One region of the Arthrobacter sp. P4_F10 genome, then DNA from elsewhere that is predicted to be linked to it. Evidence: riboswitches for the same ligand, from Rfam matches in the RefSeq annotation. Region 1 holds a riboswitch; the other holds the start of a gene.

Evidence for each region. Region 1 has a riboswitch for glycine ahead of gcvP (aminomethyl-transferring glycine dehydrogenase). Riboswitches for the same ligand answer to the same signal wherever they lie in the genome.
Region 2: another riboswitch for glycine. It lies ahead of gcvP (aminomethyl-transferring glycine dehydrogenase); the one in region 1 lies ahead of gcvP (aminomethyl-transferring glycine dehydrogenase).

What each region holds. Positions count from the first base shown of each region.
Region 1 covers NZ_JBFUJJ010000003.1:2,790-10,024, forward strand. Annotated here, with positions in the region: gene gcvH (glycine cleavage system protein GcvH) at 1-173, opposite strand, end outside; gene gcvT (glycine cleavage system aminomethyltransferase GcvT) at 231-1,379, opposite strand; gene gcvP (aminomethyl-transferring glycine dehydrogenase) at 1,389-4,256, opposite strand; glycine riboswitch at 4,309-4,416, opposite strand; glycine riboswitch at 4,418-4,515, opposite strand; gene AC1DR1_RS04915 (GNAT family N-acetyltransferase) at 4,770-5,288, shown strand; gene AC1DR1_RS04920 (hypothetical protein) at 5,442-6,008, shown strand; gene AC1DR1_RS04925 (FAD-dependent monooxygenase) at 6,088-7,235, opposite strand, start outside.
Region 2 covers NZ_JBFUJJ010000043.1:5,037-19,426, reverse strand. Annotated here, with positions in the region: gene gcvP (aminomethyl-transferring glycine dehydrogenase) at 1-2,464, opposite strand, end outside; glycine riboswitch at 2,504-2,619, opposite strand; glycine riboswitch at 2,621-2,719, opposite strand; gene AC1DR1_RS21035 (TetR/AcrR family transcriptional regulator) at 2,970-3,509, opposite strand; gene AC1DR1_RS21030 (MFS transporter) at 3,578-5,152, shown strand; gene AC1DR1_RS21025 (Dps family protein) at 5,234-5,713, opposite strand; gene AC1DR1_RS21020 (cytochrome P450) at 6,338-7,504, shown strand; gene AC1DR1_RS21015 (AMIN-like domain-containing (lipo)protein) at 7,879-8,424, opposite strand; gene AC1DR1_RS21010 (DUF4193 domain-containing protein) at 8,747-9,049, opposite strand; gene AC1DR1_RS21005 (GyrI-like domain-containing protein) at 9,231-9,725, opposite strand; gene AC1DR1_RS21000 (nitrilase-related carbon-nitrogen hydrolase) at 9,948-11,033, shown strand; gene AC1DR1_RS20995 (agmatine deiminase family protein) at 11,030-12,073, shown strand; gene AC1DR1_RS20990 (APC family permease) at 12,070-13,641, shown strand; gene AC1DR1_RS20985 (APC family permease) at 13,767-14,390, opposite strand, start outside.

The DNA.
Region 1 (7,235 bases):
CAGGTCTCCCCCGCGGTCACCGTCGACCCAACTTCCGGCAGGTCCACGTAGACGATGTCGCCCAGGGCGTCGGCGGCCACAGCCGAAATCCCAATCCCCGCAGGGCCCGATCCGTCGGCAGCAACCCACTCGTGTTCAGCGGAGTACTTCAGTTCGGCTACAACTTTGCTCATTTATCTCAATCCTTAAGTTCGTATGTGGTTTCGACAGGCTCAGCCAGCGGCGGCTGGCTACTTTTGGCGCTTGTAGAACGGCAGTGCGACAACTTCGAACGGCTCCGCCTTGCCACGCAGGTCAATGTCCAGGGCTGTGCCGGGCTCGGTGAATTCGATATCGACATAGGCCATGGCGACGGGGTACCCCAGGGTGGGGCTCGGCTGTCCGGAGGTCACTTCGCCCACCACGTTGCCGTCCTTGAGGACCGGGTAGTGGCCGCGGCCGGCCCGGCGGCCCGGGCCCTTGAGCCCCACGAGCTTGCGGCCGGTTGTGGAGCCTGCGCCGGCTGCCTTGAGTTCGCTCAGGGCAACCTTGCCGATGAAGTCCGACTCCTTGGCGAGCGAGACGACCGGTCCCAGGCCTGCGGCGTACGGGTTGCCTTCGCGGGAGAGTTCGTTGCCATAGAGCGGCATGCCGGCTTCCAGACGCAGCGAGTCACGGCAGGCCAGGCCGGCGGGGATGAGCCCGTGGCCGGCGCCGGTTTCCAGCAGCGCTTCCCAGAGGCCGGCGGCGTCCTCGTTGGGAACGTAGATTTCGAAGCCGTCCTCGCCGGTGTAGCCGGTGCGGGCGAGGAGCAGATCGTGGTCAGTACCGTTGACGGTGATACGTACCTCAACCGCTGCGTAGTACTTCAGCTCGGTGACCAGGACATGCTGCTCGGCCGGGACCAGCGTCAGCAGGATGGCCTCTGCGTTCGGTCCCTGGACGGCGATCAGCGAGGTTTCGGCGGAAACGTCCTCCACCGTCACGTCGAACCCGCCTTCCTTGCCGGAAACAGCCCTTTCGGCCAGTGCCGCGGCAACCACCGCAGCGTTGCCGGCGTTGGGGACCACGAGGTACTTGTCCTCGCCACGGCGGTAAGAGATGAGGTCATCGATGATGCCGCCGTCTTCCTGGCAGATCAGCGAGTACTTCGCTTTGCCGACGGCGACCGCCGAGAGCTTCCCGGCCAGGGCGTAGTCGAGGAACGCTGCGGCGTCCGGACCGGTGACCCAGACTTCACCCATGTGGGAGAGGTCGAACAGGCCCGCGGCGTTGCGGACGGCGTGGTGCTCTGCCAGTTCCGATTCGTACTTGAGGGGCATCTGCCAGCCGCCGAAGTCCGTGAAGGAGGCGCCGGCTTTTTTGTGCTGCTCGTAGAGAGCGGTGTAGTTCTCACTCATCAGGGATCCTTAGTTCTCGAAGTCGGAAAGCGGCGGGCAGGAGCAGACCAGGTTGCGGTCTCCGGCGGCGCCGTCGATGCGCCCGACCGGCGGGAAGTACTTGTCCTGCCTGAGTGTGTGGACGGGGAATGCGGCCTGCTCACGCGGGTACGCCCGCTCCCAGTCGGAAGATACGACGGCGGCTGCCGTGTGGGGTGCGTTGCGCAGCGGGGAGTTCTCCACCGTGAAATCTCCGTTGGAGACCTGGTCGATCTCCTGGCGGATGGTGATCATCGCCTCGATGAAGCGGTCGATCTCCGCAAGGTCCTCGGACTCGGTGGGCTCCACCATCAGGGTGCCCGCCACGGGGAAGGACAGCGTGGGGGCGTGGAAGCCGTAGTCGATCAGGCGCTTGGCCACGTCCTCGGCGGTCACGCCGGTCCTGGCCGTGAGTTCACGCAAATCCAGGATGCACTCGTGCGCCACCAGCCCGCTCTCCCCCGTGTAGAGAACCGGGAAGTGCTCATCCAACCGTGCGGCAATGTAATTCGCCGCGAGCAGGGCCGACTTGGTCGCTTCGGTGAGGCCCTGGCCGCCCATCAGCTTCACGTACGCCCAGGAGATCGGCAGCACACCGGCGGATCCGTAGCGTGAAGCGGAGATCGCAACACCAGTTCCTGGTTCGGTACCGCCGGCCTCGTGCGCCGCCTTGTTCGCGTCCCCTGGCATGAACGGTGCAAGGTGTGCCTTGGCAGCAACCGGGCCGACGCCGGGTCCGCCGCCGCCGTGCGGGATGCAGAAGGTCTTGTGCAGGTTCAGGTGCGAGACGTCGCCGCCGAACTTGCCCGGCTGGGCGAGGCCCACGAGGGCGTTGAGGTTGGCGCCGTCGACGTAGACCTGCCCGCCGGCGGCGTGGATCGCGTCGCAGACCTCGCGGACGTCGGCGTCGTAGACCCCGTGGGTGGACGGGTAGGTGATCATGATCGCCGAGAGGACGTCCTTGTTGGCCTCGATCTTGGCGGCGAGGTCCGTGTGGTCGATCGTGCCGTCGGAAGCCGTGGCCACGACGACCACCTTCATGCCGGCGAGCACGGCGGAGGCGGCGTTGGTGCCGTGGGCCGAGGCCGGAATGAGGCAGACGTTGCGCTGCTCGTCACCGCGGGAGTGGTGGTAGCCGCGGATGGCCAGCAGGCCGGCGAGCTCACCCTGGGATCCGGCGTTGGGCTGGATGGAGACCTGGTCGTAGCCCGTGATCTCGGCGAGGTCAGCTTCGAGGCCGCTGATGAGCTCGCGCCAGCCCTCGGTCTGGGAGTCCGGGGCGAAGGGGTGGATGGAGGCGAACTCCGGCCAGGAGATGGCTTCCATCTCGGCCGTGGCGTTCAGCTTCATGGTGCACGAGCCCAGCGGGATCATGGTGCGGTCCAGGGCGAGGTCGCGGTCCGAGAGGCGGCGGATGTAGCGCAGCAGCTGGGTCTCGGAACGGTGCGTGTTGAAGACCGGGTGCTGTAGGAAGTCGGAGGTGCGCAGCACCGTCTCGGGCAGCTCGAAGCCCTTGGCCTCCAGGACCGGACCGGCGCCAAAGGCGACGACGACCGCGGCGAGGACCTCCGGCGTCGTGGTTTCATCGACGGACACGCCAACTGTGTCCGCGTCGATGAGCCGCAGGTTGATGCCCCGGGCCCCGGCGGCGGCGATGACCTTGGCGGCCTTGCCGGGCACGCGGACCGTGAGGGTGTCGAAGAAGGAGTCGCTCGCCAGTTCGCGGCCGGCGATCTTCAGCGTGGCGGCGAGGGCGCGGGTGTTGTTGTGGACGGTCTCGGCGATGGCTTTCAGCCCGTCGGGGCCGTGGTAGACGGCGTAGAACGAGGACACGATGGCCAGCAGTGCCTGCGCGGTGCAGATGTTGGACGTGGCCTTTTCGCGGCGGATGTGCTGCTCGCGGGTCTGCAGGGCCAGGCGGTACGCCGGGACGCCGGCGTTGTCTTTGGAGACGCCGACGATGCGGCCGGGGAGCGTGCGTTCCATGCCCTCGCGCACCGCCATGTAGGCGGCGTGCGGGCCGCCGAAGAACAGCGGCACGCCCAGGCGCTGGGTGGAGCCGACGGCGATATCCGCACCCTGCTCGCCCGGAGGGGTGATCAGGGTCAGGGCCAGGAGGTCCGCTGCCACGGTGACCAGCGCGCCGCGTTCCTTGGCCTCGGCGATCACGGCGGACTGGTCCCACACCCGGCCGGAGACGCCGGGCTGCTGCAGGACGACGCCGTTGATGACGCCCTCGGGCAGGCCCTTGGAGAGGTCGGCGACCTCCACCTCGAAGCCCAGGGCTTCGGCGCGGCCCAGCACAATGGCGATGGTCTGCGGGAGGCAGTCGGCGTCGAGGACGGTCTTGGCCCCGGCCGCGGACTTGTTCTTGTTGGCGCGGCGCATGAGGAGCACGGCCTCGGCGACGGCGGTGGCCTCGTCGAGGAGCGACGCGTTGGCGACCGGGAGCGCGGTGAGGTCCTGGACCATGGTCTGGAAGTTCAGCAGCGCCTCGAGGCGGCCCTGGGAGATCTCCGGCTGGTAGGGCGTGTACGCGGTGTACCAGGCCGGGGCTTCGAGGATGTTGCGGCGGATCACCGGCGGGGTGACGGTGTCGTAGTAGCCCTGGCCGATCATCTGCACGGCCGTCTTGTTCTTGGAGGCGAGCTTGCGCAGCTCGGCCAGCACCTGGACTTCGCTGAGGGCGCTGTCCAGCGTGAGGGGCTTTTCCTGGCGAATGGAATCGGGGACCGCGTTGTCAACGAGGCCATCAACGCTGTCGTAGCCGACGGCCTTGAGCATGGTGTCGATGTCGGCCTGGCGGCGGGCGCCGATGTGGCGATCTGCGAAGGTGGACGGGGACGATTGAACCGTCATGAGAGGAACTCCATAATTCAGGTGGCATCAAAACGCCACGATGATTCGGGTTCCTCCCCGCTCTGTATTGGACCTGAGAGTTTCCGTTTTGCCCTGCTGATTGCAGCGCGCCACTTGCACCGTCGGTGAGCCCGGTTGCCCGGACTGCTTTCCAGAGTTGCCTTGCCGCGGCGGTACGTGGGCCTGAGAGATTCCTGGGGAGGATTTGCTCCTACGGCGCCTGCTGAACGTACCGGCAGGACTCTCCCGCCGCAGATCATAAGCCGTGCCACTGGTCGGTGACACAGCTCACAATTTATCTGGTTCCCGGGCAGGATGCAAAATTAATTTCAATTGAGTCGCTGTTTCCTGCACCACGGGGGTGCCTCCCCGCCGTCGAATGCCAGCCAAGGAACAAGTCCATCCCCCGGGGCCGTTGGGCTACTACGACCTGCCGTCCGCTGACGCTGGCAGCACCCTACACACCCGGACCGAGACCACGGGAAACGCGAACCCTTCGAATATGATCGCGTGATGCCTCTCCTTATCGCTCCGGACGCAAGCTACCACTCCTCCTGGCTGGAAGGATCCGCAGAATTTGACGGCGCCCACCGGGACGGCGGGGGCGCGGAGGACTGGTCCCTGGAAGAACTCAAAGATGCCCAGTCGTTCCGCCGCTTTGTCGACGCCCTCATCAATGACGCTCGGCCGGAGAGCCCGCGGAAGCCAGGATATGTGCCCTGCACGTACTTGTGGATCATGGAGGGTGACACGTTCCTTGGCTCACTGGCCATCAGGCACGAACTGAACGACTTCCTTTTCAACGAAGGCGGGCACATCGGCTACAGCGTGAGGCCCTCCGCCAGGCGTCGCGGCCACGCAGCGAGGGCGCTGGCTGATGCCTTGCCGATTGCCCGTGAACTGGGAATCCCCCGGGTTCTTCTCACATGCGATGAGGATAATGCAGGCTCACGAGCGACCATCGAAAAGAACGGCGGCGCCTACGAGGACACCCGCAACGGCAAACGCCGCTACTGGGTCGACACCGTCTGACCGGGCACGCCCCGAACGAACTGATCTCCGTTTACAGAGCGTGAAGTCGGTGCGACGCTGAACGCAATTCGGCCCGCGCGGGCTGTCTTCGGACTGGGGGTAACGAAAATGCAATGGGGCACGCCGCAACCGGAAAGTCCGTGGCCGCATGACATGGTGATCAGCGTCAATGACGATCCACACCACCTGACTCTCCTTCTGTTTGTCCGGCAGGCATGGTCCCTGGCCGGCGACCTCAACATCCCGCCCCTAAGCCCCGTACCAGACTGTGGTCATTCCCGGATGCCGGAATCGGCTGATGCCTCCACGTGGGAGAAGCGCTGGAAAACGTCATGGGACCAGGCCTGGAGCTGGTACCAGATCGAAGATCCAACGCACCATCCCACGCCCGCGGAATTGCGCGAGTCCGGGGACGCCAGTCAGGGGTTGAATCCTTTGATCCCACCCTTTTGGACTCAACGGTATGAATGGGAAGGTCTGGACCGCGAGGCTTATCAAGCCTGGGACCGAAGCCTGATCCCGAAATTTCCCCACGATGCCGAACCCCGAAGTCTCCAAGAACTCATCCCGGCATGGGAAAGCGGAATCGACACTGTCATCGTGCTGCCGTACGAGGGGTACTTCGCACACCGGCTGAGCCGGCGGCACCTCGTTGTGTCGGCCGCAACCAGGAATACCCCTGAGCACTACAGCAGGGCGCTACGAGAAAACGCACTGTAGACCCGCAGAGGCCGGGCTACCTCTCCTGCTAAGGGGACCGGCACGGAAATACGCGTCGGTCACGGCCACCGTTGGGACGTTAATGCCGCGCAGGCCCGAACCAGCTGGCCAGCGCATCCTCCAGCCCCCGCCGAGTCCCGTCTCCCGTCCACGCCACATGCCCGTCCGGCCGGATCAACACGGCCGCAGGAGCATTGACTGAACCGATCACCGGAAGCTCCCACCCGCCGTCGTACGTGGCGTCCACCAACTGCACCCGATCCATCCACGGCCCCGGGTCGATGCTGCCCGGCGCGCCGAGGTTGAGCAGCACCGCACGGGCATCGTGCAGGAAGGTGAACACGCGCCGCGGGCCGTTGGCGGTGACGACGTCGAGATCGGGCATGCGGCGCCCGAGCAGCGGGTGCCCCTCACCGAGGTCGTAGCGGACGTCCAGGCCGGAGATGAGGCCGCCCAGCCGCTTCCGGGCCTCATCGATCGTCAGCAGGCCGGCCACCGTGTCGGCCAACGCACCGATGCGCGGGTCGGCCCTCTGCATGATTGACTGCGCCATCGTGTGCTTCAGCGCACGGGCCCCGGCGGGGTGCCGCTCGGCGTGATAGGTGTCCAGCAGACGGTCCGGCGCAATACCCTTGACCACCTGGGCGAGTTTCCAGCCGAGGTTCACGGCGTCCTGGATGCCGAGCCCGATCCCCTGCCCGCCCGAAGGAGCATGGATGTGCGCGGCATCCCCGGCCAGCAGCACGCGGCCGCTGCGGTAGGCCGCGGCCTGCCGCGTGGCGTCGGTGAACCGCGAGATCCACGTCGGAGTGTGCACCCCGAAATCCGTGTCATAGACCTCGGTCAGCGCCTTGCGGAGGTCAGCCAGGGTGGGCTCGGCAGCCGGTCCAAGCTGCTTCTCGGTCACCACCACCCGCGTGGTTCGTCCGTCCTCCATCAGGTGCAGCCCGTGGATCCCCACCTCGTCGATGCGGATGCCTGCCGGCGTCTCCTCTGTCACCTCCACTTCGGCGATCAGGCTGCTCCTCGTCGCATCCCAGCCGGGGAACTCGATGCCGGCTGCCTTGCGGACAGCACTTCGCCCGCCGTCGGCACCCACCAGGTACAGCGCGCGCATCGGCCCGCCGTCGGCGAGATGCACGTCGACCCCGCTGTCGTCCTGGGTAAAGCCGGCGACCTCGAGCCCCCGTTGGACCGGCACACCCAGCTCCTCGATCCAGCCAGCCA
Region 2 (14,390 bases), on a different contig from region 1:
CGGCGGTCACGCCGGTCTTGGCCGTGAGTTCGCGCAGGTCCAGGATGCACTCGTGGGCCACGAGGCCGCCTTCGCCGGTGTAGAGCACCGGGAAGGAGTCGTTCAGGCGGGCCGCGATGTAGTTCGCCGCGAGCAGGGCCGACTTGGTGGCCTCGGTGAGGCCCCGGCCGCCCATCAGCTTCACGTACGCCCAGGAGATCGGCAGCACACCGGCCGAGCCGTAGCGGGAGGCGGAGATCGGGGTGCCGTCGGCCGGGTCGGCGTTGTTGGCATCGCCGGGCATGAACGGTGCCAGGTGGGCCTTGGCAGCAACCGGGCCGACGCCGGGTCCGCCGCCGCCGTGCGGGATGCAGAAGGTCTTGTGCAGGTTCAGGTGCGAGACGTCGCCGCCGAACATGCCCGGCTGGGCCAGCCCCACGAGGGCGTTGAGGTTGGCGCCGTCGATGTAGACCTGCCCACCGGCCGCATGCACGGAGTCGCAGACCTCGCGGACGTCGGCGTCGTAGACCCCGTGGGTGGACGGGTAGGTGATCATGATCGCCGAGAGGACGTCCTTGTTGGCCTCGATCTTGGCGGCGAGGTCCGTGTGGTCGATCGTGCCGTCCGAAGCCGTGGCCACGACGACCACCTTCATGCCGGCGAGCACGGCGGAGGCGGCGTTGGTGCCGTGGGCCGAGGCCGGGATGAGGCAGACGTTGCGCTGCTCGTCTCCGCGGGAGTGGTGGTAGCCGCGGATGGCCAGCAGGCCGGCGAGCTCGCCCTGGGATCCGGCGTTGGGCTGGATGGAGACCTGGTCGTAGCCCGTGATCTCGGTCAGCTGGGCTTCGAGGTCCTCGATCAGTTCGCGCCAGCCCTCGGTCTGGGAGTCCGGGGCGAAGGGGTGGATGGAGGCGAACTCCGGCCAGGAGATGGCTTCCATCTCGGCCGTGGCGTTCAGCTTCATGGTGCACGAGCCCAGCGGGATCATGGTGCGGTCCAGGGCGAGGTCGCGGTCCGAGAGGCGGCGGATGTAGCGCAGCAACTGGGTTTCGGAACGGTGCGTGTTGAACACCGGGTGCTGGAGGTAGTCGGAGGTGCGCTCCACGGCGGAGTCCAGGCCGAAGCCCTCAGATGTGTCGGTCACCGACGCGCCAAACGCGGCGATGACGTCGGCGACGATAGCCACCGTCGTGGCCTCATCGGCGGAGATGCCGACAGTGTCGGCGTCGATGGCCCGCAGGTTGACGCCCTTGGCGTCGGCGGCCGCGATGATCTCTGCCGCCCGGCCCGGCACGGAGACGGTGATGGTGTCGAAGAATGACGTGTGCAGCACGTCCAGCCCGGCGGCCTTCAGGGAGGCGGCGATGGTCTTGGCGTGGACGTGGACCGACTGGGCGATGGCCTTCAGCCCGTCTGGGCCATGGTAGACGGCGTAGAACGAGGACACGATGGCCAGCAGTGCCTGGGCGGTGCAGATGTTGGACGTGGCCTTCTCGCGGCGGATGTGCTGCTCGCGGGTCTGCAGGGCCAGGCGGTAGGCGGGGACGCCGGCGTTGTCTTTGGAGACACCCACGAGGCGGCCGGGCATGGAGCGCTCCAGCCCCTTCTGCACGGCCATGTAGGCGGCGTGCGGGCCGCCGAAGAACAGCGGCACGCCGAAGCGCTGGGCGGAGCCGACGGCGATATCCGCACCCTGCTCGCCCGGAGGGGTGATCAGGGTCAGGGCCAGGAGGTCCGCGGCCACAGTGACCAGCGCGCCGCGTTCCTTGGCGTCGGCGATCACCGCGGTGTGGTCCAACACGCGGCCGGAGACGCCCGGCTGCTGCAGGACGACGCCGTTGATGACGCCCTCGGGCAGGCCCTTCGAGAGGTCCGCGACCTCGACCTCGAAGCCGAGGGCTTCCGCGCGGCCCTTGACGATCGCGATGGTCTGCGGGAGGCAGTCGGCGTCGAGGACGGTCTTGCCGTCGTGCGCCGTCTTGTTCTTGTTGGCGCGGCGCATCATCAGCACGGCCTCGGCGACGGCGGTGGCTTCGTCCAGCAGCGATGCGTTGGCGATCGGCAGGCCGACGAGGTCCTGGACCATGGTCTGGAAGTTCAGCAGGGCTTCGAGCCGGCCCTGGGAGATTTCCGGCTGGTACGGCGTGTACGCGGTGTACCAGGCCGGGGCTTCGAGGATGTTGCGGCGGATCACCGGCGGGGTGAGCGTGTCGTAGTAGCCCTGCCCGATCATCTGCACGGCGGTCTTGTTCTTCGCTGCGAGCTTGCGCAGCTCGGCGAGGACTTCCACCTCGCTGAGGGCGGCGGCGAGCGCGAGATCGGAGTCCTGACGGATGTCCTTCGGAACGGCGGTGTCCACCAGGGCGTCGACGGTGTCGTAGCCGACAGCCTTCAGCATGGCGTCGACGTCGGCCTGGCGGCGCGCGCCGATGTGCCGGTCAACGAAGGACGTGGAGGCTGGGGTAACAGTCACAAGGAACTCCATAACTCAGGCGGCGCAGGGTACGCCACATTGATTCGGGTTCCTCCCCGCTCTGTATTGGACCTGAGAGTTTCCGCGAAGCCTGCGTTTCAGGGGCTCCGCTTGCACCGTCGGTGAGCACAGCATGTCCGGGACACGCCTGCTACTTTCCAGAGATGCCTTGCCGCGGCGGTACATGGGCCTGAGAGATTCCTGGGGAGGGTTTGCTCCTACGGCGCCTGCTTGTACCTACTTGCAGGACTCTCCCGCCGCAGATCAAAGGCGTATTCAGTTGGGTGATTAATCGTGGGTGACAACAGTCACAGCTCCCATTCTCCTATGCCGGGCGCGCGTCCGCAAACTCCCTGCCAGCCGCCGACCCAGGTTACGGGCGACAAGCCGCCCCCGGGTGCGTCCGCCAACACGAGTTCGCCGGACAGCGGCCAGGTCGCCGCAACTTTGCGGCGAACTCGCACGCTTCCGGCGAGTTCGGCGGGGTGGGCGGGAGCGGGCGGGGTGGGCGGGAGCGTCAGCGGCGCAGCTTCTCGACGGCGGCCAGCAGGCTCTCGACGTCCGCTTCGACCTCCGGAAGCGGCCCGCCGGGGCCCCGGCCCAGCATGGCGTTGAAGTACAGCCCGTCCCCCATGTACAGGACGGCCTTCGCCATGGCGGGTCCGACGTCGGCCGCCAGCAGTTCCAGCCAGCTCGCCTGGGCGGCGGCGAAGCGGCGGAGGGTCTCCCCGTGCGCCACCTCGGCGAGCCGCGTGGCCGCCACGAAGACCCGGTCCATGGGCGTGTCCGCCCACACCGAGGACCTAATGAAGTACGCCGCCGCCCCTTCGGGGGCCGCCGCCATGGCGGCAACATCCGCAGCCAGATGCCGGTCCAGCCGTTCCAGCAGGACCGCGATCATCGCCTCCTTGGTCGGGAAGTGGTAGAGCAGGCCGCCCTTGGAGACGCCGGCCCGGCGCGCGACGGCGTCCAGCGTCGCGGCGCGTTCACCGACTTCGATGAGCAGGGATTCGAAGGCATCGAGGACGGCCTCGCGGGCGACGGGTTTCCTGGGCATGCCTCCCATCATGCCTGCCCAGCCCTTCATTTCTTAACTGTACCGTCCAGACGGTATAGTTATGTCCTATGAGCATTTCATCGATCACCGCAGCCACCAGCATCCCGGCGGCCACCGGCCCCCGGGCACCGTGGCGCGACTGGGTGGCGCTGGCCCTGCTAATGTTCCCCGTCCTGCTCGTGGCCGTGGACAACACCGCCCTGACGTTTGCCCTGCCGGCCATCGCCACCAGCCTGTCCGCTTCCGGCGTCCAGCTGCTCTGGATCGTCGACGCCTATCCCTTGGTCCTGGCCGGACTGCTGGTCGCTATGGGCAGCCTCGGCGACAGGATCGGACGGCGCCGCCTGCTCTTCGTGGGCAGCGCGGGTTTTGCCGCGGTTTCGGCCGCGACGGCGTTCGCACCGAGCGCCGAATGGCTGATCGCCGGCCGTGCCGGGCTTGGCCTGTTCGGCGCCATGCTCATGCCGTCCACTCTTTCCCTGATCCGCAATATCTTTCCGCAGCCCAACCGGCGCAGGCTGGCCGTGGCGATCTGGGCCGCCGGCTTCTCCGGCGGCGCCGCCCTCGGCCCGATTGCCGGCGGCTGGCTGGTGGAACACTTCTGGTGGGGCGCCGTCCTGCTGGTCGCAGTGCCGATCATCCTTCCTCTCCTGGTGCTCGGTCCGGCGCTGATACCGGAATCCCGCGACCCGAACCCCGGCCGCGTGGACGTGCCCAGCATTGTCCTGTCCCTGCTGGTCATGGTGCCGGTCGTCTACGGGATCAAAACCCTCGCCACCCACGGGCCCGCACCAGAGGCCTTCGCGAGCATTGGAGCCGGCCTGCTCATGGGCTACGTGTTCATCCGGCGGCAGCGGGCACTTGCCCGCGGGGAAGGTACGGCGCCGATGCTCGATGTCAGCCTCTTTGGCAACCGGATCTTCAGCACGGCCATCATCGCCAACGTCCTGGCGCTGTTCTCCTTCAACGGCTTCATCCTGTTCCTGGCACAGCACCTGCAGCTGGTCGAGGGCCAGTCCCCCTCGGCTTCCGGAGTCGCCATGGTCCCGGCCCTCATCGCCACTGTCGTGGCGGGGCTGCTCGTGGTCCCGCTGGTGCGCAAGGTGCGGCCAGGCTTTGTTGTGGCCGGCGGGCTGCTGCTGAGCGCGGCGGGCTATTTCCTGGTGGCGTTCGGCGACCACAGCCATGGCCCGTCTCTGCTCCTGGCCGCGCTGCTGGTTCTCTGCCTGGGGGTGGGCGCCGCGGAGACGATTTCCAATGACCTGATCCTGGGTGCGGCGCCTGCCGACAAGTCGGGGGCCGCCGCCGCCATCTCCGAGACCGGCTATGAAGTGGGGTCTCTGCTGGGCACGGCGATCCTCGGCTCGATCCTGACGGCTTCCTATCAGGGCAACCTCCGGCTCCCCGAGGGGGTGTCCGGGCTCGTCCCGGCAGAGGCCACCAGCCAGGCGGGTGAAACCCTCGCCGGCGCGGTGGAGCTCGCCCACATGCTTCCGGCTCCCCTGGCGGAGGCAGTGACGGCTGCCGCGCGCACGGCGTTCGACTCCGGCGTCCACGTCACGGCGTCAATCGCGCTGGTCCTGATGACCGGGGCCTGCGTCCTCGCCGCCATTGTCCTGCGGACGGTGCCGAAGGCCAAATAGCTTGGACAGCAGCGTCCTGCGCCGGAAGAAATCCGGCGCCGGACGCTGCTGGTTTAGGGTCGGACCGGTGGGAGCCGGTCCCTACTTGTCCTCCGGAGTGGTCACGCTGGCGTTTGCCCGCATGGTCTCGGCATTCACCATCCAGGCATACTGCTCAAGCTTGGCAATGAAGGCGTGCAGGAGGTCGGCGGTGGTGGGGTCTTCCTCATCAACTTCATCGTGAACTTTGCGCATCGTGCCGACGGCCGCCTCGAGGGCCGCGACAATCCGTTCGATGGCGTCCTTCGTGTTGATCAGGCCCGCGGGGAACTCGGCGAGTGCGGTGGACTTGGAAACCGTGGAACTGCGGCCGTCCGGCAGGGCGTGGAGGGCGCGCATGCGCTCGGCGAGATCGTCCGCGAACTCCCGGGCGGCGTCGACGATCTCGTCCAGCTGGAGGTGGAGGTCCCGGAAGTTAGTCCCGACGATGTTCCAATGCGCCTGCTTGCCCTGAACGTGGAGTTCGATCAGGTCCACTAGGACCGCCTGCAGGTTGGCCGTCAGTGTAGGTGTCGCTTTCATGCATCCTCCTCAATAGAACCGGTACCGTGCGGGCCGCGCGCACCATTTGCTGGCACCGCGGCCGATGCTTCCGACGCTACCGCAGGGCAGCGACGGGCCGCGACGGTTCGGGGAGGAATTTCTCGGTCAGCTTACTAAGTCGGCTTACTAACCGTTTCGGGAAGCTGAGACTGCCCCGTTCCTATGTTCCGTTAGGCACGGGCGAGGGAGAGATTCTTGACGCTGTCTGCCCCCTCTTCGCGGGACAGCAGGACCTCCCTGCGGGTCTCTTCGGCGCAGCGGACCATCTGGTCAATGCTTTCCTGCGAACAACGCCGACAGGCCTGCGCCGTCGTCGTAGGGGGCGTCAGTCCGGACCACGTTTAGCGGAAAGCCGGGGTGTTCTCCTCCGTACCGTCGGCAGGACCGGCCGCTTCGTTAGGCGCCGTGGTGACGGGCCGGTTCCGCAGGGGCGGCCGACGTGGGCCAGAATCCCCATGCCAAGGCTGTTGCGCGGTATTAGGGTGGGAGCTGACGGGGCCACGCGGCCCGCCCCGTTGGACGCCTGCTCTGTTGCAGTTCGTCCCTTGCAGTTGGTCCATTGCCAGGAAACGACGGCCGTCCGCCTCGTCAGGAAGGCCAGCCATGGTGCCATTTCCCGCTCTGGAGCAGCCGTTGAACCCGTTTCCCCGCTATGAAGCCATGCGGGACAGTGAACCCGTTTTCCAGGATCAGGAGACCGGGGTGTGGCATGTGTTCCGCTACGATGACGTGCAGCGGGTCCTGTCCGAGCACGCCACGTTTTCTTCCCGGATCGGCGGGGACAACCCCTCCGAAACGGGCCAGCTCTTCGCCGCCAGCCTGATCAACACGGACCCGCCCAGGCACCGCCAGTTGCGTTCCCTGGTGTCCCAGGCGTTCACGCCACGGTCAGTGGAAGCGCTCGGCCCGCGCATCTCGGAACTCACCGACGAGTTGCTGGACCCGGTAGTTGCTGCCGGTTCCGCGGACCTGATCGACCAGCTGGCCTATCCGCTGCCGGTCATCGTCATCGCGGAGCTGATGGGCATCCCGGCCGCGGACCGGGACCGGTTCAAGCAGTGGTCCGACGTGATCGTGAGCCAGACCCGCCCCGGCGCCGACGAGTCCGGCCACATGGCCGCACACCGGGAAATGGCGGAGTACTTCATGGGCATGATCGAGCAGCGGCGGCGCCAGCCGGGCCATGACCTCATCAGCGCGCTCCTCGCGGCCGAGATCGACGGGCAGAAGCTCAGCGCCATCGAGCTGCTCGGATTCTGCGCCCTTCTGCTCGTTGCCGGCAACGAGACCACCACGAACCTGATCGGCAATGCGGTGCTGTGCTTCACCGAAGCGCCGGGCACGGCGGAACGCCTCATCGCCGAGCCTGCCCTGCTCCCGCAGGCGATCGAAGAGGTGCTGCGCTACCGCTCCCCCGTCCAGTCCATGTACCGGATCTCCGCCGTCGACACGACCGTGCGGGGCCTGCCGATCCCTGCGGGGTCGCCGATCGTGGCGTGGATCGGCTCGGCGAACCGTGACGCGGAGCAGTTCCCGCACCCTGACGTGTTCGACGTCGGACGCTCACCGAACCGTCACCTCGCCTTCGGCCAGGGCATCCACTTCTGCCTCGGCGCTCCCCTGGCCCGGCTCGAGGCCAGGATCGCGCTGCAGGCCGTGCTCTCCCGGCTGCCCGGCTTGGCCGTGCGACCCGGGGCGCAGCTGGAGCGGATGGAAAGCACGATCGTCTACGGAGTGAAACAGCTTCCCGTGTCCTGGCTGGCTGCCTGACGGCGAGCGCCGCCTCCGTTGCCCTATCAGTTGTGGCTGCTACGGATTGACTTTGCCGTCCGAATGACAGCCGTAACTGATAGGGCAACGCGGGGCGCTAGCGTTTCCACCGGAAGGGTGTGCCTCCGGCCCATTTCGACACCTAGGGGCACCTCGCTCCGAGCGCGTCGAACCACCTAGGAGTCGAACTGCCCAGGAATGGGCTGCTCGCACGCCCAACTGTCCTGTCAGTCGAAAAAGTACGCGGGTTGGCGAGGTGGACAACTGCATCATCGGCAAGAGCGCAGCGCATTGGTCGCAGCGCACGAGATGCCACCAAAGGCCTTGAGTTCGCAAGTCGCGCAACGCGCCGCGTTGCTCTGCCGCCCCGGCCATCACCAGAAGTGCGCCACGTCCACCACTAGCCGTGACCCGGTGCCCGGCCCGGACAGGGACAGGACCCGGAACGGCAGCCGCGCGCGGACCCCCAGGCCCAGGCTGCTGTACCCTTCGAAGCTGCCCGCCCACGCCACCTGCCGGAACGTCTGGTAACCGGTCACGTCCGCCAGTTCGCCCTTGTTCGCCGGGTTGTAGGTGGGATTGCCGGCGTCGTCGTATGCGGGCGCATTGACCGTGAGCTGGATGAAGGCCTGGCCCCGCAGCGGGATCGGCAGGCCGGACCCGTCCTGCACCACCTCGGGCACGTAGCGGACGGCGTAGCCGGCCACGGGGCCGTTGAGGTCGATGACCAGCCGATCAAAACAGTAATGCTGACCGGTCCGCACATTCACCACCTTGGCCTGGCTCATGGCCGGATCCGTTTTGACCAGCGAACCCCAGACCAGGCCGCAGTACGGGTCCGCGGCTGCCGGAGCCGGCGCAAGCACCCCGAGACCGGCGGCCATCAGCACTGCCGCGAGCAAAGCGTGGATCTTCTTCAACTGGGTCTTCTTCAACTGGGTCCTCTTCAACCCCGCCACCCCCTGGTGCTGCCCGAGCCCTTGAGCTGGCCAAACAGTCAGCGCAGGTCAGACGCTTCCAGCGTAGGCGGCCCCGAACCGGCGGGCGAGGTCCTCATCCGTTTCGGCGCCCAACCGTTAAAGTGGCCCGTTGCTGGTCACGGACGGATTGCACGGACACATCCCGCCAGGTTCCTTCACGAACAGATAACGCCGGCAGCCGCGGGCCACGCCAGGAACGGCGAAGCGCCGGCACCCCCGAGGGTCCGGCGCTTCGTGCGGCCTTGGTGTTGCTGAAAAATTCTTAGCCTTCGCAGTCGCGGCAGTACTTCATGCCGTTCTTTTCAAGGGCCACCTGGGACCTGTGCCGGACCAGGAAGCAGGAGGAGCAGGTGAATTCATCGGACTGCTCCGGTACAACAATGACCGTCAGCTCTTCGCCGGACAGGTCCGCACCCGGAAGATCGATGCCTTCAGCGGTGTCGTTCTCGTCGACGTCGATCACAGCAGTCTGCGCGCCGCCGCCGCGGGACGCCTGCAGGGCCTCCAGCGACTCAGCGGGAGACTCTTCTTCTGTCTTACGTGGGGCGTCGTAATCGGTAGCCATATCGGGGTTCACTTTCGTTGCTGCGCAGCGCCATTTCAGGCACCTCAGTGAAGCAGTTTAGGACATTATGCATGGAGTTGAGGAATAGTGTGGCCAATCAGACACAATGAGTCGGACGGGGCGCGGAAGCCCGGGTCGGCGGCCCCGGGACGCCCCGCGTCCGCGGCCCGCGGTGGGCAGTTCAGGCGACCGGCCAGACCACCAGCGTCTGCCACTTCGCCGGGTCGGGCTCGGCACCGGGATCGGTGAGGTAGTACTCCCACATGGCTTCCCCGGGGCTCGCACCGTCCTGCCGCATCCGCGCCATGATCGCGCCGTAGGTCTGCTGCAGTGATTCGTAGGGCCCGATGTGCATCGCCTCGTAGGCCCGGCCTGCGGGGAGTGCCCCGGCGATGACCTCGGTGTCCGCGCCGCTTGGGTTCGTGAAAGGTGCGGCGAGGGGGAACCCCGCCTCCACGTCGACGACGTCGGTCGGTTTGCCCCGGTACAGCGCGAACGGGGGTCCGGCCAATTGGACATGCTGATCCTGCACCGCACCCATGACGGCGCCGAAGGCACGGCCGAAAAAGTCGCGCAGCGCATTCATCGGGACAGTCTCACGCACCACTGCAGTCGGCTGTTCCTTGAGTTGGGCGGGCTTGATGTCCGGAGCCGCCCCGGGGTTCGTTGGAGTCATACGCCCAGACTCTGCCGCGCCCAATCCGCGGTCTAGGGCCTTACGGCCCGCGCCCACGGAGCGGCCTGCGGCGTGTTCGCCCGCACGTCCGGACTCGGCGCACGTACTGCCGCGAATAAATAAATGAACTTTATTCATATTAGGTCTTGCCCGGCGCGACCATCGCCTAAATACTAAATGAACAACGTTCATTTATGTGACGCCCGTCTCACTGGAGTAGCCATGATCGAAATCACGTCCCTCGACACCCCGCCCTCCCTCGCCCGCACCACGTCGTCCCGAAGTGCATCGTCCAGCCGGCCAGCACTGCGGGTCGGCGTCGTACAGCACCGCTGGCATCCTGACGCCGCGGCCCTGCACGCGGAACTGGACGACGGCATCGGGCGGGCCGCCCGGTTGGGAGCCGCCGTCGTCTTCCTGCCCGAGCTCACACTGTCCCGGTACCCCGCGGATACGCTTCCCGAAAACGACACCACCCGGGCCGGGGCCCCGCGCCCGCGGCCCTCGGACATCGCCGAGGACCTGTTCACCGGCCCCACGTTCCGGTTCGCGGCGGACGCGGCCCGCCGGCACGGAATCTGCGTCCACGCTTCGCTGTACCAGAAGGCGGAGAACCCGGACGGTTCCGACGACGGCCTGGGCCTGAACACTGCCATCCTGGTCTCCCCCGAAGGCGAACTGCTGGCACGCACGCACAAGCTGCACATCCCCGTCACAGCCGGCTACTACGAGGACAAATTCTTCCGCCAGGGCCCGGACGGCGACGATGCTTACGAGGTCCATTCCCCCGCCGAGCTCGGCGGCGCACGGTTGGGCATGCCCACCTGCTGGGACGAATGGTTCCCGGAGTTGGCGCGGATTTACTCCCTCGGCGGGGCAGAACTCCTGGTCTACCCCACCGCCATCGGCTCCGAGCCGGACCACCCGGAGTTCGACACCCAGCCGTTGTGGCAACAGGTCATTGTGGGCAACGGCATTGCCAACGGGCTGTTCATGGTGGTCCCCAACCGCTGCGGCAGCGAAGGCACCCTGAACTTCTACGGCTCCTCCTTCATCTCCGATCCCTACGGCCGGATCCTCGCCCAGGCACCACGGGACGAATCCGCGGTGATTGTGGCGGACCTCGACCTCGACCAGCGCCGTGACTGGCTCACGCTCTTTCCCTTCCTGGCCACGCGCCGCCCGGACACCTACGCGCGGCTGACCGAACCGGTACGCGCCGATGCCCCGCTCGGCCTCGACGCCTATGAGCCCACTGCGTATGAGGCCACTGGGCAGAAGGTCACTGCGCAGAAGGTCACGGCATGAGCGCCTGGCGGATGCCGTCCGAAACGGCACCCCAGGACCGTGTCTGGATGGCGTTCCCCACCGGCGGCTACACCCTGGGCGAAACAGAGGCAGAAGCCCACGCCGCCCGCTCCGTCTGGGCCGCCGTCGCGAACGCCGTTGTGGAATTCGAACCGGTCACCATGCTGGTGGCGCCGGCGGATGTGGAGACCGCCGCCCGCTACCTCCACCCGGACATCGAGGTGGTCACCGCCGCCTTGAACGACGCCTGGATGCGGGACATCGGCCCCACGTTCGTCCTGGACGACGGCGGCCGGCTCGGCGCCGTGGACTGGGTGTTCAACGGCTGGGGCGGCCAGGACTGGGCGGCCTGGGACAAGGACTCGCTCGTGGCAGCTGCCGTCGTGGCACGCTCGGGGGCCAGCCACCTCGTCTCGCCCCTGGTGAACGAGGGCGGCGGCATCCACGTCGACGGCGAAGGAACGGTCCTCGTCACCGAGACGGTGCAACTGGATCCGGGCCGGAACCCGGGGCTCAGCAAGGCCGACGTCGAGGCCGAACTGGCCCGGACCCTGGGCACCAGCCACGTGATCTGGCTTCCCCGCGGGCTGACCCGGGATTCGGAACGGTTCGGCACGCGCGGTCACGTCGATATCGTCGCGGCCATCCCGTCTCCGGGCACGTTGCTGGTCCACTCCCAGCAGAACCCGGCACACCCCGACTTCGAGGTCAGCCGCGAAATCATCAGCCACCTCGCCACCACCCGCGACGCGGCCGGCCGCGAATGGACCATCATCGAGGTCCCCGCCCCGGAAACCCTGACCGACGAGGACGGCTTCGTCGACTACAGCTACATCAACCATCTGGTGGTCAATGGCGGCGTCATCGCCTGCACGTTCGGCGACCCGATGGACGAAAAAGCCTTGCGCATCCTCGGCGACGCCTACGCCGGCCGCAAAGTGGTGGGCATCGACGCCCGCCAGCTCTTCGCCCGCGGCGGCGGCATCCACTGCATCACCCAACAGCAACCGTCCGCCTCCCACAAGACAGGTCAGCCATGAGTCAGACAATCGGCCGCGAAGACGGCACCACCACCGCCCACGGCGCAGTCGATCCCGCCGGCTCGAAGCACGGCATCACGGGCAAGGGGCTCAAGGGCGGACAGCTTGGCCTGCTCGCCGTCGTGGTCCTGGGCATCTCCTCCGTGGCGCCCGCCTACAGCCTGACCAGTTCGCTGGGACCGGCCGTCGGCGCCGTGGGCGTGCAGCTGCCGGCGATCTTCATCGTCGCGTTCATCCCCATGATCCTGGTGGCGTTCGCCTACCGCGAGCTCAACGCCGACTCCCCGGACAGCGGCACCACCTTCACGTGGGCCACGAAGGCTTTCGGCCCGTTTGTCGGCTGGATGGGCGGCTGGGGCCTGCTGGCCGCCAACATCATCGTCCTGTCCAACCTGGCCGGCGTCGCGGTGGACTTCTTCTATCTCTTCCTGGCCCAGGTGTTCAACAACCCCGAACTCGCGGACCTGACCTCGAACACGGCCGTGAACATTGTGACGTGCCTGGTGTTCGTGGCACTCGCCGTCTGGGTCAGCTACCGCGGCCTCCACGCCACCAAGCTCGTGCAGTACAGCATGGTCGGCTTCCAGGTGCTGGTCCTGGCCGTCTTCATCATCATGGCGCTTAGCCACGCAGCCTCGGGTGACTCGGGCACCGCGATCGCGTTCAGCTGGGACTGGTTCAACCCGGCGAAAATCGAGAGCTTCGAGCAGTTCACCGCCGGCATGTCACTGGCTGTCTTTGTCTACTGGGGCTGGGACGTCTGCCTCACTGTGAACGAGGAAACCAAGGGAGGCAGGGGCACCGCCGGGCGGGCAGGAACGACGACGGCGGTGGCCGTCCTGGCCCTCTACCTCGCCGTGATCGTGGCCACCATGATGGTGGCCGGCACCGGCGCCGACGGCATTGGTTTGAACAACCCGGACAACCAAGCGAATGTCTTTGCCGCACTGGCCTCCCCCGTCATGGGCCCGCTGGCCATCCTGATGTCCCTGGCCGTGCTCTCCGGCACCGCGTCCTCCCTCCAGTCCACCATGGCCTCCCCCGCCCGGAGCCTGCTGGCGATGGGGCACTACGGGGCACTGCCGCCGCGCTTCGCGTCCGTCAGCAAGCGCTTCGGATCCCCCGGCTACGCCACGGTGGTTGCGGGCCTGCTGTCCGGCGGCTTCTACGCCGTCATGAAGGTGGTCAGCGAAAACGTCCTCAACGACACCATCATGGCCCTTGGCCTGATGATCTGCTTCTACTACGCCCTGACGGCGTTCGCCTGCACGTGGTACTTCCGGCACAGCCTGTTCTCCAGCGTCCGTAACTTCTTCATGCGGCTGCTGTTCCCGGTCCTGGGCGGCCTGGTCCTCACCGTGGTCTTCTTCCAGACCGCCGTGGACAGCTGGGCGCCGGAGTTCGGCAGCGGCTCCGAGGTCTTCGGCGTGGGCCTGGTGTTCATCCTGGGCATTGGCATCCTCGCCCTCGGCGTCGTGGTGATGCTGGTGACCGCGAAGCTGCATCCGGGCTTCTTCCGAGGCGAGACCATCCGGAAGGACACCCCCGCCCTGGTGGTTCCCGAGTAGACGCCAGCGCCAACGGACGGCGCACGGCTTTGCCCCCTGCCGCGGGGCAAAGCCGTGCGTTTGCTGTCGGTGGCGCCTTGCACTTATTGATTGGGACTAAAGGCAAACTTCTTGCTGGGCGGCGCTCACGGGCCGACTTTCAACAGTTCCGGCTCTGGCTCTGCCTCCGCCGCCAAAGTGCCGCTATTGCGTCGACGCAGGCGCTTCTCGACCACGAAACCCGCCAGGCCAAGGATCACGAAAACCACAATCACTGCGTAGTTTTGGTACCAGGGCGCTTCTGGCTGCCGCGGCCATGCGATATTGACGATCTCAAAGCCCAACCACAGCAGCGCGGCCACGTTCACTACTGTTCCAAAAACTCCCAGGCTGAAGGGTCCGGCCTTCCACGCTCCTTTCAGCCGAACCACCAGGGCGGCCAGCACTGGAAAGATGAACGCCACGTAGAAGCCGGCCGTCGCGAACGCAATGAGGGCGCCGTACACCTGTGATGCCGACAGGGCAAGAATAATCATTGAAGCGACCGCAGAGACTATGAGTGCGTTGATGGGCAGCCGGTCGGTCTTGCTGAGGCGCCTCAGACCCTTGGCCGCAGGCAGGGCGTCCAGCCGGGCGAATGCGAAAATTGATCGTGAGACAGCTGCCTGCAGCGCCACTGTCCCTGCGATAAATCCCAGGACGATGGTCACCAGGAGCGGTTTGGTGATTCCCTCGCCAAGATTGGCAGTGAGGGTTGTGGTAATCGGGTC